DNA from 4 places in the Streptomyces sp. NPDC026246 genome. Region 3 is predicted to be linked to each of the others. Evidence: riboswitches for the same ligand, from Rfam matches in the RefSeq annotation. Region 3 holds a riboswitch; each other region holds the start of a gene.
The links. A riboswitch is a leader RNA that binds a small molecule or an ion and turns the genes downstream of it on or off. The one in region 3 is predicted to bind cyclic di-AMP.

Region 1 (5,173 bases), on a different contig from region 3:
CGCCTGCTGCTGCTCGCGCTGCAGGTCCTCGATCTCGGCGCGCTGGGAGACGTACTGGCGCATCGGCCAGGCCAGGGCCACGATCAGCGAGCAGAGCACCAGCGCGAGCAGCGCCGCCCGGCCGGTCAGCCGGGAGCGGCGGGCCTGGCGCCTGGTCTGGGAGCGGTAGACCCGGGCCGCGGTCTGCTCACCGAGCAGCCGGATCCTGGTCGCGGTGGAGAACCGGTCCCGGTCCTTCACGGCCATGTCAGTCCGCCTCCCGCTCCACCGTCATACGCGCGTACGTCCCCGGACACGGTACGGGACCGAGTCCGGGGACGTACGTACGACGCTGCCTCTTGTGGCCGGGGTCAGCCCTTGAAGCGCGGGAAGGCGCTGCGGCCGGCGTAGACCGCGGCGTCGTCGAGGATCTCCTCGATGCGCAGCAGCTGGTTGTACTTGGCGACGCGCTCGGAGCGGGCCGGGGCGCCGGTCTTGATCTGGCCGCAGTTGGTGGCGACGGCCAGGTCGGCGATGGTGACGTCCTCGGTCTCGCCGGAGCGGTGGGACATCATGCACTTGAAGCCGTTGCGCTGGGCCAGCTCCACGGCGTCCAGGGTCTCGGTCAGCGAACCGATCTGGTTCACCTTCACCAGCAGGGCGTTGGCGGCGCCCTCCTCGATGCCGCGGGCGAGGCGCTCGGGGTTGGTGACGAACAGGTCGTCGCCGACGAGCTGGACCTTGTCACCGAGCTTGTCGGTGATGGTCTTCCAGCCCTCCCAGTCGTCCTCGAACAGCGGGTCCTCGATGGAGACGAGCGGGTACGCGTCGACGAGCTCCGCGTAGTACTCGGTCATCTCGGCCGCCGAGCGCTCCTTGCCCTCGAAGGTGTAGACGCCGTCCTTGTAGAACTCGGACGCGGCCACGTCGAGCGCGAGGGCGATCTGCTCGCCGGGGGTGTAGCCGGCTTCCTTGATCGCCTCGAGGATGAGGTCGAGGGCCTCGCGGTTGGAGCCGAGGTTCGGGGCGAAGCCGCCCTCGTCGCCGAGGCCGGTGGCCAGGCCCTTGCCCTTCAGGACCTTCTTCAGCGTGTGGTAGACCTCGGCGCCCCAGCGCAGTGCCTCGGAGAAGGACTCCGCGCCGACGGGCGCGATCATGAACTCCTGGATGTCCACGTTGGAGTCGGCGTGCGAGCCGCCGTTCAGGATGTTCATCATCGGCACCGGCAGCAGGTGCGCGTTCGGGCCGCCCAGGTAGCGGAACAGCGGCAGGTCGCTGGCCTCGGAGGCGGCGTGGGCGACGGCGAGGGAGACGCCGAGGATGGCGTTGGCGCCGAGCGAGCCCTTGTTGTCGGTGGCGTCCAGGTCGAACATCGCCTGGTCGATCAGGCGCTGCTCGGTGGCGTCGTAGCCGACCAGCTCCGGGCCGATCTGCTCGATGACCGCGAGGACGGCCTTCTCCACACCCTTGCCGAGGTAGCGGTTCGAGTCGCCGTCGCGGAGCTCGATGGCCTCGAAGGCGCCCGTGGAGGCGCCGGACGGGACGGCGGCACGGCCGGTGCTGCCGTCGTCGAGGCCGACCTCGACCTCGACCGTGGGGTTGCCTCGGGAGTCCAGGATTTCCCGGGCTACGACGACGTCGATGGACGGCACGAGCATCTCCTTCTTATGTGACGCGGTGACGCGGGTCGCGTGGACCCGGCGAGGTGCGGGCCGTGGTGGCTCGCGACATGAGCCTAACCGGCTCCGGGCGATCGGCCACCGGGTCGCCCACCCCATGGACAGAACCGAGAGTAAATTGTTTCCGAACGGAACAAAGCAGGTTCGCCACAACCGGCCGAAACTCGGCCGCCGGAGCCCGGGCGGACATGACCCCGCCCCGGTGCGTACGGGGGAACACGCACCGGGGCGGGGAGCCCGTGGGGACGGGGGTCCCGCCCGTGCGGCGGGGGGCCGCCTGTCAGGGCGGGGCCTCCCACGAGGGCGGGGGCCGCCGGGCGGCCGGACCGCGGGTGCGCGGTGCGGACCGCCCTGCGGCGGTGGGCGCTGCTGCTTACTTCAGGTGCAGCTGCTGGCCCGGGTAGATGAGGTTGGCGTCCTCGACGATGTCCTTGTTCAGCTTGAACAGCTTCTCCCAGCCGCCCTTGACCTTCTCCTCGGCCGCGATGGAGCTGAGGGTGTCGCCCTTGACGACCTTGTACTCGCCGTCGCCCTTCTTGACCTTCTTGCCGGTCGGGGTGGTGACGGTCTTCTTGGCGGCCGGACGCTCGTCGGAACGGGAGGCCGGCTGCTGCTGGGTCTCACGCGACTCGGTGCTCTGCTGGCTCTGCTGGCTCTGCTGGCTCTGCTGGTTCTGCTGCGAGGAGCCGGCGGAGCTGCCGGAGTCGGTGGAACCGCCGCCGGTGTAGCCGGCGCTCGACAGGCCCTTGCCGCAGACCGGCCAGGCGCCCTTGCCCTGGCTGGCGAGGACCTTCTCGGCGATCTCGATCTGCTGCGCCTTCGTGGCCTTGTCGGCGGTGGAGGCGTACTGCGTGCCGCCGTAGCCGGCCCACGTGGAGGCGGAGAACTGCAGACCGCCGTAGTAACCGTTGCCGGTGTTGATGGACCAGTTGCCGCCGGACTCGCACTGGGCGACGGCGTCCCACTCGGAGGCGGTGGCGGCGGAGGCGTTGCCGGCCGCCATCAGCGGAGCGGCGACGGCGGCGGAGGCGACACCGGCGACGGCGATGGCGCGAGTGGCCTTGGACGGACGACGGTGCTTGCCCTTGCCGGAAAACAGCATGGATGGATCCCCTCACCGACGCCTGCGAGGTGAGCTGTCGGGTTCGGGCCGGTTGAGTTGCCCGGCCACGTCCCTCACGGGACGCGGCTCCACCCCTAGCCCTTCCGGCGCAACAAGCCGGTCGGGCACCTACCTTGGGTCCCCCGCTCCTGCCTACGGCGCTTGACGCGACGACTGTTCCCGTACGGCCGCTGGCAGGATTCGGCGTTGCGGCCGCCGGGGCTCGCGGTGGCGAGCGGTCACGACCGTAGACAGGCGATCGCCGGAATTTCAAAGACGATCAAGGCTTCTGAGACCTATCTCTCACCACGTTTATACGGGACATAGGCCGCGAAACATGGCGTGAACTCGCGTCGATTCGGGGCGACTTCCGCCGCCGTTCCCGCACTGCCCGAACGGCTACTTCCCGTCCGTTTCGTCCTCTGCGGTAAGCGTCTGACCGGGCAGAACGAGCTCCGAGTCGCCCTCGGCCGCCTTCTCGCCCCCGGCGTACAGCTCGTGCCATCCCCCGTCGATCCGGAGGGAGTCGGCGATGGACCAGGCGCTGTCCCCGACGCCGACGATGTAGGCACCCTCCGACTTCTCGTCGGACGCCTCCTCGTCGCGTGAGGCGTGCCGCCCCGAGGAGCCGCCCGTACCGCCGTCCGCGGACCCGGCACTCTCGTCGGCGCTGGGGCCGCGGTGACGGCCGGAGCCGGCGTCCGCCGCAGCCGAGGAGCCGTCGCTCGGGCGGGACTTGCCGGACGCCTCGCTCTCGGGCGCGGCCGACCGCGAGCCGTCCGATCCCCGACCGGCACCACGAGAGTCGCGCGACTTGTCGGAATCACCCGATTCGCCCCGAGGTGCCGACGAGGCGTCAGGCGAAGCCGAGCGGGACGGGGAAGACGACGGAGACGTCGCGGACGGGGAGGGCGAGGCGGAAGACCCGGACGATTCGGACGAGTCGAGCAATCCGGTCGAGTCTGTCGGAGCGGAGTCACCGGACGAGCCGGACTCGCCACCCGAGCCCGACGAGCCCGTCCTGAGGCCGGAGAGGAGCCCACAGGTGTGCCAGGCGCCGACCCCCTGGTCGGCGAGGATTCTCTCGGCCACGGCTATCTGCTGCGAGCGGCTGGCCAGATCGGCGCTCGCGGCGTAGTCGAGACCGCCGTAGCTCTCCCAGTCGTCCTGGGAGAGCGCGAGGCCGCCGTAGTAGCCGTTGCCGCTGTTCTGGCTCCAGGCCCCGCCGGTCTCGCAGTCCGCGATCCGGTCCCAGGTGGCGCCGTCGGCAGCGCTGGCACCGGAGGCTCCGAGGAGCGGGATCGCAATGGCGGAGCCGGTCACTCCGGCCGCGACGAGGAGAGCCGGAGCCTGGCGGGGGCGACGGTGACGACCGTTCCCGGAGAGCATACGGAGACCTTTCGCAAGACAGCAGTGACCCGCGCGGCGCCGTCTCCGGGCCGCGTTGATGGGTGAACGTATCGGCAGACGATCACTTGTCACAAGTTCATGCCGCGCAGATCACGTGAAGATCACAGACATGACGGCGTGTCATGTTTGGCGGAGGCGCTCGCTGGACACGGCGGGCGTCACACCGCGGTGAACTCCACCGGGAGGGTGCGCAGCCCTCGCATGATGAGCCCGCCGCGCCAGCGCAGCTCGGCCGGGTCGGCTGCGAGCCGGAGGTCGGGCAGGCGCGTCAGCAGCGTGGCGAGGGCGGTCTGGCCCTCCAGCCGGGCGAGCGGGGCGCCGAGGCAGTAGTGGATGCCGTGGCCGTACCCGAGGTGCTGGTTGTCCCGGCGGGACAGGTCCAGCGCGTCCGGGTCGGCGAACCGCTCCGGGTCCCGGTCCGCGGCCGCCAGCACCACCAGGACCGGGTCGCCGGCCTCGATGCGCTGCCCGCCGACGGTCAGCGGCTGGGTGGCGAAGCGCCAGGTCGCGAGTTCGACGGGGCCGTCGTAGCGCAGCAGTTCCTCGACGCCGGTCTCCAGCAGGTCCTGCTCCCCGGCGGCGAGGGACGCCTGCAGGCGGGCCCGCTGCCCGGGGTGGGTGAGCAGGGCGTAGGTGCCGTTGCCGATGAGGTTGACGGTCGTCTCGAACCCGGCGAACAGCAGGATGAACGCCATGGCCGCCGCCTCGTTCTCGGTGAGGTGCTCACCGTGGTCGGAGGCGCGGATGAGCCCGGAGATGAGGTCCTCGCCGGGGGCCGGTTCGCCGGGCAGCGCCTCGCGCTTGCGGTGGATCAGCTCGGCGAGGTAGCCCCGCATCTTCTTCACCGAGCGGGCGACGCCGCCGCGGGGCCCGCCCTGGTGACGGATCATCATGCCCGCCCAGTCGCGGAAGTCGTCCTGGTCCTCGCGGGGGACGCCGAGCAGGTCGCAGATGGCGTAGATGGGCAGCGGGAAGGCGAACTCGTGGATGAGGTCCGCCGACC
Region 2 (5,173 bases), on a different contig from region 3:
ACCGGTCCCGGCGGCCGGTCCTGCGGTACTGCGCCGACTTCCACTCCATGAGCGTGCGCAGCGCGGCAGGGTCGCGTTCGTCGAACACGAACCGCAGCTCGCCCGTCTGCCGGCCCAGCCGGCGCTCCTTGGCCAGGGTCGTCTTGAGGAACTTCGGCGACTGGCCGCGCAGCACCGACTCGTAGGTCTCGTAGCCCTTCTCCACGTCGATGACGAACGTGGCGTGTTCCTCGGCCGCGTGCCCGACGAACAGCCGCTGCTCCGCCTCCAGGTTGTCGAAGGCGAAACTCGACAGCGAGCAGGCCCGCAGCAGTTCGCCCGTCTCCAGTGCCAGACCCGGCCGCAGGACGGCGCCCTGGGCGTCGGAGACACCGAGCCCGATGGCCCGGCCCTGCCCCAACGGGCCCCGCTCGTACGGCAGGAAGCCGGCCGGCTCCGCCCCTTCACGCACCACGGCGACGCGGGCCTGCGGCCTCACCCGGCCGACGGCCTCGGTGAACTCCGGTTCCATGAAGGGGTTGCGCGGTGCCCGGGAGGCGGCGCGCAGCGCACGCCAGCACTCCCGCTCCTCTTCGCCGAGCTCCCCGGGCCCGGCCACACGAATGCGTCCACTGCTCAACCCGACCCCCCGATCAAGTCCCCCCTGGACACATGGAAGGTACCGCCCGGGACGGTCCCTCGGGTAGGTAGCGGAGCATGTTGTTGCCAATCGGTGCAGAGGCCTTCAACCGGGCAATCGGCGTCCGTCGCGCGATGAAACGCAGGGGCCCGCTGTCCGTATTCTCTGATCATGGCCGCACCCCTCGCATATTCGCTCATCGCCACCGATCTGGACGGGACGTTGCTGCGCGGCGACGACACCCTGTCCGACCGGTCCCTCGCCGTGCTCGCGCGGGTGGCGGACGCCGGTGCCCAGCACCTCGTGGTGACGGGCCGCCCGGCGCCGAGAGTGCGGCCGCTCCTGGACGACCTGCGCTGCACGGGGCTCGCGGTGTGCGGGCAGGGCGCGCAGGTGTACGACGCCGGCGCGGACCGGCTGCTGTGGTCCATCACGCTGGACCGGGAACTCGCGGAGACGGCCCTCGGCAAGATCGAGGCCGAGGTGGGGCAGGTGTACGCGGCGGTCGACCAGGACGGCGTGGACGGGCTGACGCTGATCGAGCCGGGCTACCTCATGCCGCACCCGACCCTGCCGGCCGTCCGGGTCGAGCGGCGCGACGACCTGTGGGGGGAGCCGATCAGCAAGGTGCTGCTGCGCCACCCGTTCCTGTCGGACGACGAACTGGCGGCGACGGCCCGGTCGGTGGTCGGCTCACTGGCGACCGTGACCATGTCCGGTCCGGGCACGGTGGAGTTGCAGCCGTGCGGGGTGACCAAGGCGACGGGGCTGGCGCTGGCCGCCGAGCATCTGGGGCTGCGGCCCGCGGACACCCTGGCCTTCGGTGACATGCCCAACGACATCCCGATGTTCGACTGGGCCGCCCGCGGGGTGGCGATGGCCAACGCCCATCCCGAGCTGAAGGCGGTGGCCGACGAGGTCACCGCGTCGAACGAGGACGACGGCATCGCCGTCGTCCTCGAGCGACTGCTGGGCGGGGCGGCTCAGTACGGGCCGTTGACGTTGTCGATCGAGCCGTAGCGGTCGGCCGCGTAGTTGCAGGCCGCCGTGATGTTGGCGACCGGGTCGTACGGGTCGAAGGGGGTTCCGTCCACGTGGTACGCGGCGAAGGTCGGGTCGATGACCTGGAGCAGGCCCTTGGACGGGGTGCCCGCGACCGCGTTCGAGTCCCAGTTGTTGATCGCCAGGGGGTTGCCGGACGACTCGCGCATGATGTTGCGGTGGATGCCGTCGTAGGAGCCCGGGATCCCCTTCTGCGCCATGATGTCCAGCGCCTCGCGGATCCAGCCGTCCAGGTTGTCCGCGTAGGTCTTCGTGGCGGCCTGGGTGGCCTGGGCGACACCGCCGGCGGGCTTCGCGGCCGACTGGGTGGCGGGCTTCGCGGCCGGCTTGGCCGGCGCCGACGACTGGGTCGCCTTCTTCTCCGGGGCGGCGGCCTCGGCGCCCTTCACCTTCAGCTTCAGACCCGGGTGGATCAGCTTGGGGTTGTCGCCGACGACGGAGCGGTTGTCCTTGTACAGCTGCTTCCAGCCGCCCGAGACGTCATACGTGTCCGCGATGCGGTAGAGCGTGTCGCCCTTGGTCACGGTGTACGTGAGCGACTTCGCGGGCTGGGCGGCCTGCGGCAGGACGTGCGCGGCGGGCGCGCTCTGCGGCTCGGCGGCGACGGCGTTCACCGCGCCGAGGAGCGGGAGGGCCAGGGCCGCCCCGCCGGTGCCGGCTGCGACGACACCACGGGTGATCGGGTTCTTACGGGGGCGACGGTGCGTGCCTCGTCCGGGCATGGCGATGTTCCTCTCCGGCGCCTGCGAGGTGAGCTGTCGGGTTCGGGCCGGGAGGTGCCCGGCCGCGTACGGCACCGTGTGCCGTGCGCGGCTTCACCCCGAGCCGTTCCGCTGTGCGGACCGGCGACTTACCTGGGTCCCCCGCTCCTGCCCTGCGTGAGTGATCGGTGGATGGGTGCCCGGACGGTGGCAGGATTCGGCGTCCGCCGGACAGGGCGGGAACGTATGCGAGAGCACATGTCGGGAACAAGCACGGGAGTCACATATGGCGCTTGTTGACCTTGGTGGACCGGTATGGGGCAGCTTGATCCTTTGCTTTCGCCAAGGCTCAACTCGCTTGAGGGGGAAGGGTGTAGGGGCCGCGTTCCGGGTGCCGTCGTGAAAGGGTGGGCGTGATTCAACTCACTGATCACGACTCCGAGAGCAATGTGCACAACTGGGATTCGCTTCCCTATGTCGGCAAATCGGGCATAGGGTGCTACCTCCCGGTAAGTCGATAAATGTCTGCTCTTATGACCTGATCGAAAACATTGCGGTCCTGATCGGATACCGCCCGGCCTGTAACCATGGGCGCTGGCGGTGATCGAAACGTGACCGGATACGCTGACTCGAGTGAGGGCAGCGACCTATCGACAATGCGCGTAGCACCGCCAGACACCAGCAGACAGGAGACCCCTCGTGACCGACGTCGGGCCGTTCGGGCTGAGCGTGCGGGACCAGGCTCTGGAAGCCGACGTCCAGGCCGGACTGACGGCTGTCGAGGAAGGCTTGCTCGAGGCCACCAAGAGCGAGGTGCCCTTCATCACGGAGGCCGCCCAGCACCTGGTGCGCGCCGGCGGCAAGCGGTTCAGGCCGCTGCTGGTGATGCTCGCCGCCCAGTTCGGCGACCGGTACGCGCCGGGCATCGTGCCCTCGGCCGTCGTCGTGGAACTCACCCACCTCGCCACGCTGTACCACGACGACGTGATGGACGAGGCCGCCGTGCGCCGCGGCGTGGAGAGCGCGAACACCCGCTGGGGCAACTCCGTCGCGGTCCTCACCGGCGACTTCCTCTTCGCCCGCGCCTCGCACATCCTGGCCGACCTCGGCCCGGAGGCCGTGCGGGTGCAGGCCGAGGCGTTCGAACGGCTGGTGACCGGGCAGATCCTGGAGACCGCCGGACCGCAGGACGGCCGCGACCCCGTCGAGCACTACCTCGACGTGCTGGGCGGCAAGACCGGCTCGCTGGTCGCCGTGTCCTGCCGCTTCGGCGCGATGATGTCCGGCGCCGACGAGACGGTCGTGCACGTGCTCACCCAGTACGGCGAGCGGCTCGGCGTCGCCTTCCAGCTCGCGGACGACGTCCTGGACATCGCCTCCGACTCCCACGAGTCCGGCAAGACCCCCGGCACCGACCTGCGCGAGGGCATCCCCACCCTGCCGGTGCTCCGGCTGCGCGAGCGGGCCGCCCGGCTCGGCCTCGCCGAGGACGTCGCCCTGTGCGAGCTGCTCGACTCCGACCTCACCGACGACGCCCGGCACGCCGAGGCCCTGCGGCGGCTGCGCGCCCACCCGGCGCTGGAGCAGGCCCGCCAGGACACCGTCCGCTACGCCCAGGACGCCCGCTCGGCACTGGCACCGCTGCGCGACTGCGCCGCGAAGACGGCGCTGCTGGAGCTGTGCGACGCCGTGGTGCACCGCGCCGGCTGACCCCGCCCCTCCCCGGACCCCTACGGGTCGGGGGAGAAGCCGCCCCCGCGTGTCATACCCCAGCAGTACGCGGAGTTGAGCCCGCGGTCTGACGTATCCGCCCGGCCGATTTGGTCAGATGGAAACCACGGAAGACACCACTCCTCACCTGTTCGGGTGAGAATGGCGGCTCACGGACGAGTGCGTGGACGACACGGACGGCCGCCGCCGACCACGGAGGTAGGGCACACATGGCACCGTACGCATCCGACGACAGCACGACCGGCGGGGAGGCCGACGAGCGGCAGTCCCGGCGGCGCAAGGCCGCTCGCTACGTCGTCCCGGTCACGGTGATCGGGGTGGCGGCCGCGACGATCGGCCTGGTCCCGGCGCTCGCCGACTCCGGCGACCCCGACCTGCCGGACATCACCGCCCAGCAGCTCGTCGAGAAGATCGCGAAGTCGGACGTCGAGCAGCTGTCCGGCACGGTGAAGATCACCACGGACCTCGGTCTGCCGAACCTCGGCGGCCTGGAGTCCGGTCTGCTCTCCGGCGCCGCGGGCGGCGGCGACGGTTCCTCCGCCGACCCGACCGCCAAGCTCACCGAACTGGCCTCCGGCACGCACACCCTGCGCGTCGCCGCCGACGGTCCGGACCGGCAGAAGCTGTCCCTGGTGGAGAACGCGGCCGAGTACAGCGTCATCCACAACGGCAAGGACGTCTGGGCCTACGACGGCAAGTCCGGCGAGGTCTACCACGGCACCGGCCCGCAGAGCCCGAAGGCGGAGAAGGAGCAGCCGCCCGCCACGCCCAAGGACTTCGCCGAGGAGGTGCTGAAGGCCGTCGACGACACCACCTCCGTCACGGTGGACGGCACCGCCCGGGTCGCCGGCCGCGACGCCTACAAGCTGGTCGTCGAGCCGAAGCAGTCCGGTTCGACGGTCGGAGCCGTCACCGTGGCGGTGGACGCGAAGACCGGCATGCCGCTGAAGTTCACGCTGGTTCCCGCGAGCGGCGGTTCGGCCGTCGTGGACGCCGGCTTCACCAAGGTCGACTTCTCCCGGCCGGCCGCCTCCACCTTCGACTTCACCCCGCCCAAGGG
Region 3 (5,173 bases):
CCCCAGGGCACGCATGTGCGGGAAGACGCCGTCCTCCATGCCGGTGAGGAAGACGACCGGGAACTCCAGGCCCTTGGCGGTGTGCAGGGTCATCAGCGTGATGACGCCGTCGCCGTCCTCCTCGTCGGGGATCTGGTCGGAGTCGGCGACCAGCGCGACCTGTTCGAGGAAGTCGGACAGGGTGCCGCCGGTCTCCGCGTCCTCGCCGCGTTCCTGCTCGAACTCCATGGCGACGGCGGCGAGTTCCTGGAGGTTCTCGATCCGGGTCTCGTCCTGGGGGTCGGTGGACGCCTGGAGCTCGGCCAGGTAGCCGGTGCGCTCCAGCACGGCCTCCAGGACGGTGGCCGGTCCGGCGCCGGACTCGACGATCGTGCGGAGGTCCTCCATCAGCGTGTTGAACCGCTTGACGGCGTTGGTGGAGCGCGCGGCCATGCCGTACGCCTCGTCGACGCGCTTGAGCGCCTGCGGGAAGCTGATCTTCTCGCGCTGGGCCAGGGCGTCGATCATCGCCTCGGCGCGGTCGCCGATGCCCCGCTTGGGGACGTTGAGGATCCGGCGCAGCGGCACCGAGTCCTCGGGGTTGGACAGCACGCGCAGGTAGGCCAGGACGTCCCGGACCTCCTTGCGCTCGTAGAAGCGCACGCCGCCGACGACCTTGTAGGGCAGGCCGACGCGGATGAAGACCTCTTCGAAGACACGGGACTGGGCGTTGGTGCGGTAGAAGACCGCGACGTCGCCCGCCTTGGCCTCGCCGGCGTCGGTGAGGCGGTCTATCTCCTCGGCGACGAACTGCGCCTCGTCGTGCTCGGTGTCGGCGACGTAGCCGGTGATCCGCGCACCGGTGCCCGCGTTGGTCCACAGGTTCTTGGGGCGGCGGGACTCGTTGCGCTCGATGACGGCGTTGGCCGCCGACAGGATGGTCTGCGTGGAGCGGTAGTTCTGCTCGAGCAGGATCGTCGTCGCGTCCGGGTAGTCCTCCTCGAACTGGAGGATGTTGCGGATCGTCGCGCCGCGGAAGGCGTAGATCGACTGGTCGGCGTCGCCCACCACGCACAGCTCGGCGGGCGGCACCTCGGCCTCGGGCGGCACGTCGACGGGGTGCTCGGAGGTGCCGACCAGCTCGCGGACCAGGGCGTACTGGGCGTGGTTGGTGTCCTGGTACTCGTCGACCAGGACATGGCGGAAGCGGCGGCGGTAGTGCTCGGCGACGTCCGGGAAGGCGCGCAGCAGGTTGACCGTCGTCATGATCAGGTCGTCGAAGTCGAGGGCGTTCGCCTCGCGCAGCCGCGACTGGTACATCGCGTAGGCCTGGGCGAGGGTCTTCTCGAAACCGTCGGTCGCCTGGGCGGCGAAGTCCTCCTCGTCGATCAGCTCGTTCTTCAGGTTGCTGATCTTGGCGCTGAAGGACTTCGGCGGGTAGCGCTTGGGGTCCAGGTCCAGGTCTCGGCAGACCAGCGCCATGAGCCGCTTGGAGTCGGCGGCGTCGTAGATCGAGAACGACGAGGTGAAGCCGAGCTTCTTGGACTCGCGGCGCAGGATGCGCACGCACGCGCTGTGGAAGGTCATGACCCACATCGCGTTCGCCCGCGGGCCGACGAGCTGCTCGACGCGCTCCTTCATCTCGCCGGCGGCCTTGTTGGTGAAGGTGATGGCGAGGATCTGGCCCGGGTGCACGTGCCGCTCGGCCAGCAGGTGGGCGATGCGGTGGGTGAGCACGCGGGTCTTGCCGGACCCGGCGCCGGCGACGATGAGCAGCGGGGAGCCGGAGTGGACGACGGCGGCCCGCTGGTTGTCGTTGAGCCCTTCCAGCAGTGCGGCGGCGTCGATCACCGGGCGGGGCGCGCCGTCCCGGTAGTGGGTGTCGCGGTCCGGCGGCACGTCGAACTTCCCGCCGAACAGATCGTCCGGAAGCGGCTCCGGAGCGTGATCGTCCTCGGGGGGCGGCGGGGGCTCGTCCGCGGGGCCCCGCTGGGCCTGGAGGCTCGCCAGGAAGTTGTCGTCAAAGAGGCTGCTCATCGCTCTCCGAGTCTAGGGCGCCCCACTGACAGCCCGCCGCCACCCCGGGAACATCGCCCCGCACACCGGCCGGACCGCCGACTCCTGGCGCGTTGTCACCCTCCAGTACCGCGTGATCACGGTCCGCTATGTCCATAACAATTCAGGGCAAGTCACGACCAAGCCGCCGGGATCGTTCACTCCGAGCGATGCTCCCGGGAAAGGTCACGAAAATGTATCGGGCATATCACCCATCAACCTTCACAGGGACCACACGAGTTGGCTACCGTGCGATCAGGCCGCACGACCCTCTCCGGCGAACGTCGCCGGGCCGCGCGGCCTCCGCCGAGTCCGGTGTGCCGCAGCGGCAGCCGGAGCCGGGGACCCAACCGAGAACCCCGGGGTGAATCGGCCCGCCTCCGTATCCGGAGAAGGCCGTAGGGCAACCCTTCCGAACCACCCGCCCGAACCCGACAGCTAACCCGGTAGGCGGACGATGGAAGGAGTCGCCTCCCTTGGCGTCGCACCGCAAGTCGCGTCCCACCGGTTCGCGCGTGGCAGGCATACGGACCCCCGCCCTGGCAACGGCGGCCCTCACCTCGGTGGCCCTGCTGTCCCAGTCGGCCAACGCCGCCCCCGAGGCCGACGACAAGCCCAGCCTCGAAGAAGTCGAGAAGAAGGTCGACGACCTGTACCGCCAGGCCGAGTCGGCGACCGACAAGTACAACGGCGCCAAGGAGAGGACGGCGAAGCAGCGCAAGCGCGTCGACACCCTCCTCGACGACGTCGCGCAGCGCGCCGAGAAGCTCAACGAGGCGCGCGACAAGCTCGGTTCCTACGCCTCCGCCCAGTACCGCACGGGGGCGGCCGCGCCGGAGACGGCGACGTTCCTGCTCGCCGACACCCCGCAGGACTACTTCGACCAGACCCAGCTGATGGACCGGATGACCGGCCGCCAGAAGGAAGCGGTCGACGACTTCGTCACACAGCAGTCCGAGACGATGACGAAGCGCCGTGAGGCCACCGAGAGCCTCGAGAACCTCACGGACGCGCAGGGCGACCTGAAGGCGGCCAAGGCGGCCGTCCAGCGCAAGCTGGCCGACGCCCGCGAGCTGATGTCGAGGCTGACCGCCGCGGAGAAGGCGCGGCTCGCGGCGATCGAGCAGGAGAAGCAGCGGGAAGCCGCCCGCCGGGCCGCCGAGCTGGCCCGGCAGCAGGCCGCGCAGGAGCAGGCGCAGCGCGAGGAGGCCCCGCGGCAGGAGAGCGGCTCACCGTCGCCGGACTCCGGCTCGCCCTCCGCGCCGGCCCCGGTGGACTCCTCGTACGCCACCAAGGCGGACAAGGCCCTGGCGTTCGCGCGCGCCCAGATCGGCAAGCCGTACGTCTGGGGCGCCGTCGGTCCCGGCTCCTACGACTGCTCCGGCCTCACCCAGGCCGCCTGGAAGGCCGCCGGCGTCACCCTCCCGCGCACGACCTACGACCAGGTCGACGCCGGCACCACCGTTCCGATGTCGCAGGCCCGGCCGGGCGACCTGGTCTTCTTCTACGACGACGTCACGCACGTCGGGCTGTACATCGGCAACGGCATGATGATCCACGCGCCGAAGCCGGGCACGTACGTGCGCGAGGAGTCGGTCTACTACGACGGCGAGTCGGCGATCCACAGCGTGGTGCGGCCCGCCTGAGCGGACGCGGACGTTTTTGAGGGGCACGCGCGCGTGCCCCTCACCTCCGGCGCGCGTTGCTCTCTAGCATCGGCACCATGTCCGGTCCCTCCCCGTTTGCCACCTGGTGGGCGACGTATGCGCTGGCGACCGGCACCGTGTCGGTCGGTCTCGACTCCGCGGGTCACGCCGCCCTCTCCCGCGTCGTGCTGGCCCTGGCGTGCGGGGCGTGGCTGGTGGCGGCCGTGAGCCTGCTGCAGCGGGCGCGCGGCGCGTGGCGGGCGGAGGTGCCGGCCGTGTTCACCACCGCGGCGGCCGCCGCCCTCCTCGGCACCGGTTTCACCGCCGCGGGTCTGCGGTCCGTGGCCTGGGCGCTGCTGGCCCTGTCCGCGCTGGTCTGGGCGGTGCTGCTGGCCGTGGAGGTCGGGGGCCGGCGGGGGACGGTGTTCCTGCGGTGTGTGGCCACCCAGTGCCTCGCCGTGCTGGCGGCCGCCTTGGCCGCGGCCGAGTCGCTGGCCTGGCCGGCCCACGCGGCCCTGGTGCTGCTGTGGCTGGGGCTCGCGCTGTACGGCTTCGCCCTGTTCCGCTTCCAGCCCCGGCAGGTGGAGGAGGGGCGCGGCGACCACTGGTTCGCGGAGGGCGCGCTCGCGGTCTCCGCGCTGGCCGGGGCGCAGCTGCTGTCCGCCGACAGCTCCCGCCTCTACCTGTGGAACGAGGACGACGGCGACGCCCTGCGCAACACCGCCGTCATCCTGCTCGTGCTCGCCGCGGTCGCCTGCGTCGCTCTCCTGGTCGCCGAGCTGTTCTGGCCGCGGCACCACTACGACGCGCGGCGCTGGGCGACCGTGTTCTGCTGGGCCGTGACGGCGACGGCCACCCTGGAGGTCGCCGCGGCGCTCGACGTCGCCTGGCTGGACGTCGCCGGCCAGGCGCTGCTGTGGGCGGCCGTGGCCGCATGGCTCGCCTGCACCCTCTGGGCGGCCGCCTCGGCCCGGGCCGGTGCCCGGTCCTCCCGGGTCAGGTCCAGAGCACGGCGATGAAGACGTTGGCCGTGGTGAGCAGTCCGACCAGACCGAACAGGCCCTTGTCCACCCGCTCCTCGTCGCGCTTCACGTAGACCAGGCCGAGGATCACGATCAGGAGCGCCAGCTTCACGGCGATCTTGATGTTGTTCACGGACTGGTCGTCGGCCTGGTTGAGGCCGACCAGGGCCACGCCGGTGACCAGCATGGTCAGTGCGCCGTGCAGCATCGCGGGCGTGAAGCGGGCCGTACCCTCGCCCATCGCCTTCAGCTGGGTGAGGAAGCCACCCAGGAGCGAGGCGATGCCGATGATGTGCAGGCCGACGAAGAGGTGGATGAGTACGTCCATGAGGCCGGAGCCTAACCAGGGCCCGTCCGGCCGCCGGACACCGGCCCGGTGGTGCATATATGCGCCCCATAGCACCCGATCACCGCCGCCCGCCCATGATCTCGGGCTTCGGTCATCACGCTGAGTGAAGCGAAGGGCGCCGA
Region 4 (5,173 bases), on a different contig from region 3:
TGCCGCGCTCGCGGGCGACCGCGGCGATGTGCTCGAGCAGGGCGGAGGCGACCCCGCGGCCCTGGTGTGCGTCCTGCACGAGGAAGGCGACCTCGGCCTCGTCGGCTGGGGCGGACGCGGGCGTTCCGTCGGCGCCGATCCGGTCGTAGCGTACGGTGGCGATGAACTCGCCGCCGACCGTGGCCGCGAGTCCCACCCGGTCCACAAAGTCGTGGTGCGTGAAGCGGTGGACGTCCTTGGCGGACAGGCGAGGGTACGGCGCGAAGAAGCGGTAGTACTTGGACTCGTCGGAGACCTGCTCGTAGAAGCTGACGAGGCGATCGGCGTCATCGACGGTGATGGGCCGGATGCGTGCGGTGCCACCGTCGCGCAGCACCACGTCGGCCTCCCAGTGGGCGGGATACTCGTGCCGGTCCGGCGAGGTCTGCATGGGCCCCAGAGTACGGCTCGCGTCCGACAGCGGCGCGGGGCAGTCTGTGGGGGCGCCGGTCGGGTCGAGGCCGCGATCTGATCTCCGCCCCGGGGCGGTGGAACGACAGGACCGCTCCCGGTGGGCTTCACGTATGGGAAACTGGTCTAGACAACCCTGAACACCGAAGGGCAGCAACACATGGCTGAGCGCCGCGTCAACGTCGGCTGGGCCGAGGGTCTCCACGCCCGCCCCGCCTCCATCTTCGTCCGAGCCGCCACGGCCACAGGCGTCCCGGTGACGATCGCCAAGGCTGACGGCAACCCCGTCAACGCGGCCTCGATGCTGGCCGTCCTGGGCCTGGGCGCCCAGGGCGGCGAGGAGATCGTCCTCGCCTCCGACGCCGAGGGCGCGGACGCCGCCCTGGACCGGCTGGCCAAGCTGGTCGCCGACGGTCTCGAGGAACTGCCCGAGACCGTCTGATGTGAGAGCGCCTCTCAGGTGCGTGCGGGGCCTGTCCGGTGTCGACCGGGCGGGCCCTTCGCATGTCCGGCCATGTTTTCGTCCGCGCGGACGAATTGCGCACCGCATGGGGGCGGCATTCCAAAAACAGGCAGCGGAAAAGGGGGCAGCGGAAAGGGGAAATTCCACCCCTCCGGCATTCCCTGCTCTTTGTATACGGCTCGCGTGTTAATTCCGCGGGCTCGCCGTGTTGAGGGGATGTTGCGAGTTCCTCACCCGCCCGCGCTCCCCGGCCGAGCCGGACCGCAGGCGGTGGGCGGCGGTCGCGCGCTCGACGTGCGCGGCCGCGGCGGCCCGCGCGCGCTCGCCGTCCCCGCGCGCCACGGCGTCCACGATCGCGCCGTGCTCGTTCCACGACTCCACCGGGCCGGGCTGCGCCTCGACCGTGTACATCCAGGCGATCTTGTGCCGGAGCTGGGTGAGCACCGCGGTCAGCGCGGGGCTCCCGCAGGCCTGCGCCAGCGTCTCGTGGAACCAGCCGTCCAGGGAGCGCAGGTCCTCGCCGCCGCCCTGGCGCGCCCGCTCCCGGCCCAGCCGGACCAGGCCGCGCAGGACCTTGAGATGGGCCTCGGTGCGGCGCTGTGCGGCCCGGGCCGCGCCGAGCGGCTCCAGCAGCACCCGCATCTGCAGCAGGTCGGCGGCCTCCTGCTCGGTGGGCTCGGCGACACAGGCGCCCGCGTGCCGCCTGGTCACCACGAAGCCCTCGGCCTCCAGCGTGCGCAGGGCCTCCCGCACGGGGACCCGGGAGACGCCGTAGCGGCGGGCCAGCAGCTCCTCGGTGAGCCGGGCCCCGCACGGGTGGACGCCGGCGACGATGTCGTCCCGGATGGCCGTGCACACCGAGTGCGCGGGAATGCGCATGACCGACCTCCGTCTGATTCCCGGGGAAAACGCCGACGCGCGCTCCACGGCTTCATTGCACGTGACTCTATTGCAATGTGCCGCACTTTCCGGCGGCGGACGGAAATCAGGGAGAAGTTTTTGGGCGACGAGCCGTCCGGGACGCGAAAAGCCCCGGCCTGCGGGCCGGGGCTGTCACGAATCTCGGGGTGACGTCAGAGGTTGACGCCGTGCGAGCGCAGGTAGGCGACGGGGTCCATGTCGGAGCCGTACTCGGGGCTCGTGCGGGCCTCGAAGTGCAGGTGCGGGCCGGTGACGTTGCCGGTCGCGCCGGACAGGCCGATCTGCTGGCCGGGGGTGACCTGCTGGCCGACCGAGACACCGACGGACGACAGGTGGCCGTACTGGGTGTACGTGCCGTCGTTCATCTTGATCACGACCTGGTTGCCGTACGCGCCGCCCCAGCCGGCCTCGACGACCGTTCCCGCGCCGACGGAGTGGACCGAAGTGCCGGTCGCGGCGTGGAAGTCGACGCCGGTGTGGCTGCCGGAGGACCACAGGCCACTGCTGGCCTGGTAGCTGGTGGACACGTAGGAGCCGGAGATCGGGGACACGAAGGTGTTCAGGCGCTTGCGCTCGGCCTCGCGTGCGGCCCGTTCCTTGGCCTCGCGCGCCTTCTCGGCGGCTTCCTTGGCCTTCTTGGCCGCCTCGGCGGCCCGCTCGCGCGCGGCCTCCTCGGCCTTCTTCTTCGCGGCGGCCTCCTCGGCCGCCTGCTTCTGCGCGACGGCCTGGGCGTCGATCTGCTCGGCGACGGTGTCGCCCATGGTGACGACGGGGGTGAGACCGGTCTGCTCGGGTGCCGGCTCGGCGGCGAAGGCGGCCGGAGCGGCCACGGTGCCGATGACGCCGGTCGTGGCGAGGGCCGCGACGCCCGCCGCACGGGCCGTGCCGCGCTGGATGCGGCTGGGACGACGGTGCTTCCCGGTGGCGCGGGTGAACGCCATGAAGTGGCTGGTCCTTTCCTTCCTTCTCGCCTACCGGGTTAGCTGACGGGTTCGGAGCAGGAAGGTCTCCTACGGACCCCCTCGCGGCTCGCGCGGGCGTCCGATTCACCCCAGGGACTGCGGTTGGGTCCCCGGCTCCCCTGGCTCGCGCCGTACGGGGACTCGGCGATGACTGTCCGGTGCCGCGGGTGCGGCGCACTGCCTGACGAACAGCCCGGATGACGCTAAGCGGCGCCGCTTTCAATTCCCAAACGAAACCCGCCTTTTGTAGCGCATCCCACAGGGCAGACAGGCCACCTCCGTATCAATTCGGGCATAAGGGAGCCCTGGTGCCTTCGATGACAACCAGGGCTCCCGCGCGCGTGTGGCCTACTCCGCGGTGACGACCGAGACTTCGCCGATGCCGAGGGCCTCGACGGGCGCCTTGATCTGCGTCGCGTCACCGACGAGGACGGTCACCAGGCGGTCCACGGGGAAGGCGCTGACGACCGCCGCGGTGGCCTCCACGGTGCCGGTCGCGGCGAGCTGCCGGTACAGCGCGGCCTGGTAGTCGTCGGGCAGGTGCTGCTCGACCTGGTCGGCCAGCGTGGAGGCGACGGCCGCCGCCGTCTCGTACTTCAGCGGCGCGACGCCGACCAGGTTCTGCACGGCGACGTCCCGCTCGGCGTCGGTCAGCCCCTCGGCGGCCAGGGTGCGCAGCACGGCCCACAGGTCCTGCAGGGCGGGGCCGGTGTTGGGCGTGTCCACGGAACCGCTGATGGCGAGCATCGAGGCGCCGGTGCCCTCCGGGGCGGACCGCAGGACCTGGGCGAACGCCCGCACCCCGTAGGTGTAGCCCTTCTCCTCGCGCAGCACGCGGTCCAGACGGGACGTCAGGGTGCCGCCGAGGCAGTACGTGCCGAGCACCTGGGCGGGCCAGACGCGGTCGTGCCGGTCCGGGCCGGTGCGGCCGATGAGCAGCTGCGTCTGGACGGCGCCCGGGCGGTGCACGATGACGACCCGGCCCGTGTCGTCGGCGGTGACCGGCGGCACCGGACGCGGCTCGGCCCGGGAGCCGGTCCAGGCGCCCACCGTGTCACCGAGCAGGGCGTCGAGGTCGATGCCGGTGAGGTCGCCGACGACGACGGCGGTGGCCGTGGCGGGCCGGACGTGCTTCTCGTAGAAGCCGCGCACGGCGGCGGAGTCGATCGCGGCGACCGTCTCCTCGCTGCCCTGCCGGGGCCGTGACATGCGCGAGTCGGCCGGGAACAGCTGCCGGGACAGCTCCTTGGCGGCCCGGCGCGAGGGGTTGGCCAGCTCGTGCGGGATCTCGTCGAGGCGGTTACGGACCAGCCGCTCGATCTCGCTGTCCGCGAACGCGGGCGCCCTCAGGGCGTCGGCCAGCAGACCGAGCCCCTTCTCGAGCCGGGAGGCCGGGACCTCCAGGCTGATCCGGACCCCGGGGTGGTCGGCGTGCGCGTCCAGGGTGGCGCCCGCGCGCTCCAGTTCGGCCGCGAACTCCTCGGCGGAGTGCTTGTCCGTGCCCTCGGAGAAGGCCCGCGCCATGATCGTGGCGACGCCGTCCAGGCCGGCCGGCTCGGCGTCCAGGGGCGCGTCCAGCAGCACCTCGACGGCGACGACCTGCTGGCCGGGGCGGTGGCAGCGCAGGACCGTCAGGCCGTTGCCGAGGGTGCCGCGCTCCGGGGCCGGGAAGGCCCACGGCTTGGCCTCGCCCGCCTGCGGCCGGGGGTGGAAGTCCATCGTGGCGAGCTCGGTCACTTGGCCGCCTCCTCGTTCTCGTCGCCGGCCGCGGGTGCGGTGTCCCCGGCATCGTCGGTCTCGTCGGCGACGGGCTCGTAGACGAGCACCGCGCGGTTGTCGGGGCGCAGGCGGGCCTTGGCGACCTCCTGGACCTCCTCGGCCGTGACCTCCAGCACGCGCTGGACGGCGGTCAGGGCGAGCTGGGGGTCGCCGAACAGCACCGCGTACCGGCACAGTTCGTCGGCGCGGCCCGCGACCGTGCCGAGGCGGTCCAGCCACTCGCGCTCCAACTGCGCCTGGGCGCGCTCCATCTCCTCGGCCGTGGGGCCCTCCTCGGCGAACCGGGCGAGCTCCTCGTCGATGGCGGCCTCGATGACCGGCACCTCCACGTCGCCGGACGTCTTGACGTCCAGCCAGCCCAGGGAGGGCGCCCCGGCCAGCCGCAGCAGGCCGAACCCGGCCGCGACGGCCGTACGGTCGCGCCGCACCAGGCGGTTGTACAGACGGGAGGACTCGCCGCCGCCCAGGACGGTCAGGGCAAGGTCGGCGGCGTCGCACGCGCGTGTGCCGTCGTGCGGCAGCCGGTAGGCAGCCATCAGGGCACGCGCCGGGACCTCCTCCTCGACGACCTCGCGCAGCTGCTCGCCGATGGTCTCCG

Region 1: it holds a riboswitch for cyclic di-AMP, as region 3 does, so the genes downstream of both, ACZ4M5_RS23615 (transglycosylase family protein) here and ACZ4M5_RS08885 (C40 family peptidase) in region 3, are expected to answer to the same signal.
Region 2: it holds a riboswitch for cyclic di-AMP, as region 3 does, so the genes downstream of both, ACZ4M5_RS31200 (transglycosylase SLT domain-containing protein) here and ACZ4M5_RS08885 (C40 family peptidase) in region 3, are expected to answer to the same signal.
Region 4: it holds a riboswitch for cyclic di-AMP, as region 3 does, so the genes downstream of both, ACZ4M5_RS28305 (M23 family metallopeptidase) here and ACZ4M5_RS08885 (C40 family peptidase) in region 3, are expected to answer to the same signal.

The regions. Positions count from the first base shown of each region.
Region 1 is NZ_JBVHPJ010000009.1:240,113-245,285, reverse strand. It holds gene ACZ4M5_RS23625 (FtsB family cell division protein) at 1-246, opposite strand, end outside; gene eno (phosphopyruvate hydratase) at 351-1,631, opposite strand; gene ACZ4M5_RS23615 (transglycosylase family protein) at 2,032-2,760, opposite strand; cyclic di-AMP (ydaO/yuaA leader) riboswitch at 2,765-2,931, opposite strand; gene ACZ4M5_RS23610 (transglycosylase family protein) at 3,160-4,149, opposite strand; gene ACZ4M5_RS23605 (cytochrome P450 family protein) at 4,329-5,173, opposite strand, start outside.
Region 2 is NZ_JBVHPJ010000017.1:11,922-17,094, reverse strand. It holds gene ACZ4M5_RS31210 (GNAT family N-acetyltransferase) at 1-604, opposite strand, end outside; gene ACZ4M5_RS31205 (HAD family hydrolase) at 791-1,639, shown strand; gene ACZ4M5_RS31200 (transglycosylase SLT domain-containing protein) at 1,603-2,403, opposite strand; cyclic di-AMP (ydaO/yuaA leader) riboswitch at 2,407-2,576, opposite strand; gene ACZ4M5_RS31195 (polyprenyl synthetase family protein) at 3,082-4,092, shown strand; gene ACZ4M5_RS31190 (LolA family protein) at 4,323-5,173, shown strand, end outside.
Region 3 is NZ_JBVHPJ010000003.1:152,438-157,610, reverse strand. It holds gene pcrA (DNA helicase PcrA) at 1-2,016, opposite strand, end outside; cyclic di-AMP (ydaO/yuaA leader) riboswitch at 2,329-2,502, shown strand; gene ACZ4M5_RS08885 (C40 family peptidase) at 2,511-3,680, shown strand; gene ACZ4M5_RS08880 (SLAC1 family transporter) at 3,758-4,699, shown strand; gene ACZ4M5_RS08875 (hypothetical protein) at 4,677-5,030, opposite strand.
Region 4 is NZ_JBVHPJ010000013.1:122,526-127,698, forward strand. It holds gene ACZ4M5_RS28290 (bifunctional acetate--CoA ligase family protein/GNAT family N-acetyltransferase) at 1-430, opposite strand, end outside; gene ACZ4M5_RS28295 (HPr family phosphocarrier protein) at 611-892, shown strand; gene ACZ4M5_RS28300 (GntR family transcriptional regulator) at 1,100-1,792, opposite strand; gene ACZ4M5_RS28305 (M23 family metallopeptidase) at 1,987-2,775, opposite strand; cyclic di-AMP (ydaO/yuaA leader) riboswitch at 2,789-2,953, opposite strand; gene ACZ4M5_RS28310 (M16 family metallopeptidase) at 3,145-4,533, opposite strand; gene ACZ4M5_RS28315 (M16 family metallopeptidase) at 4,530-5,173, opposite strand, start outside.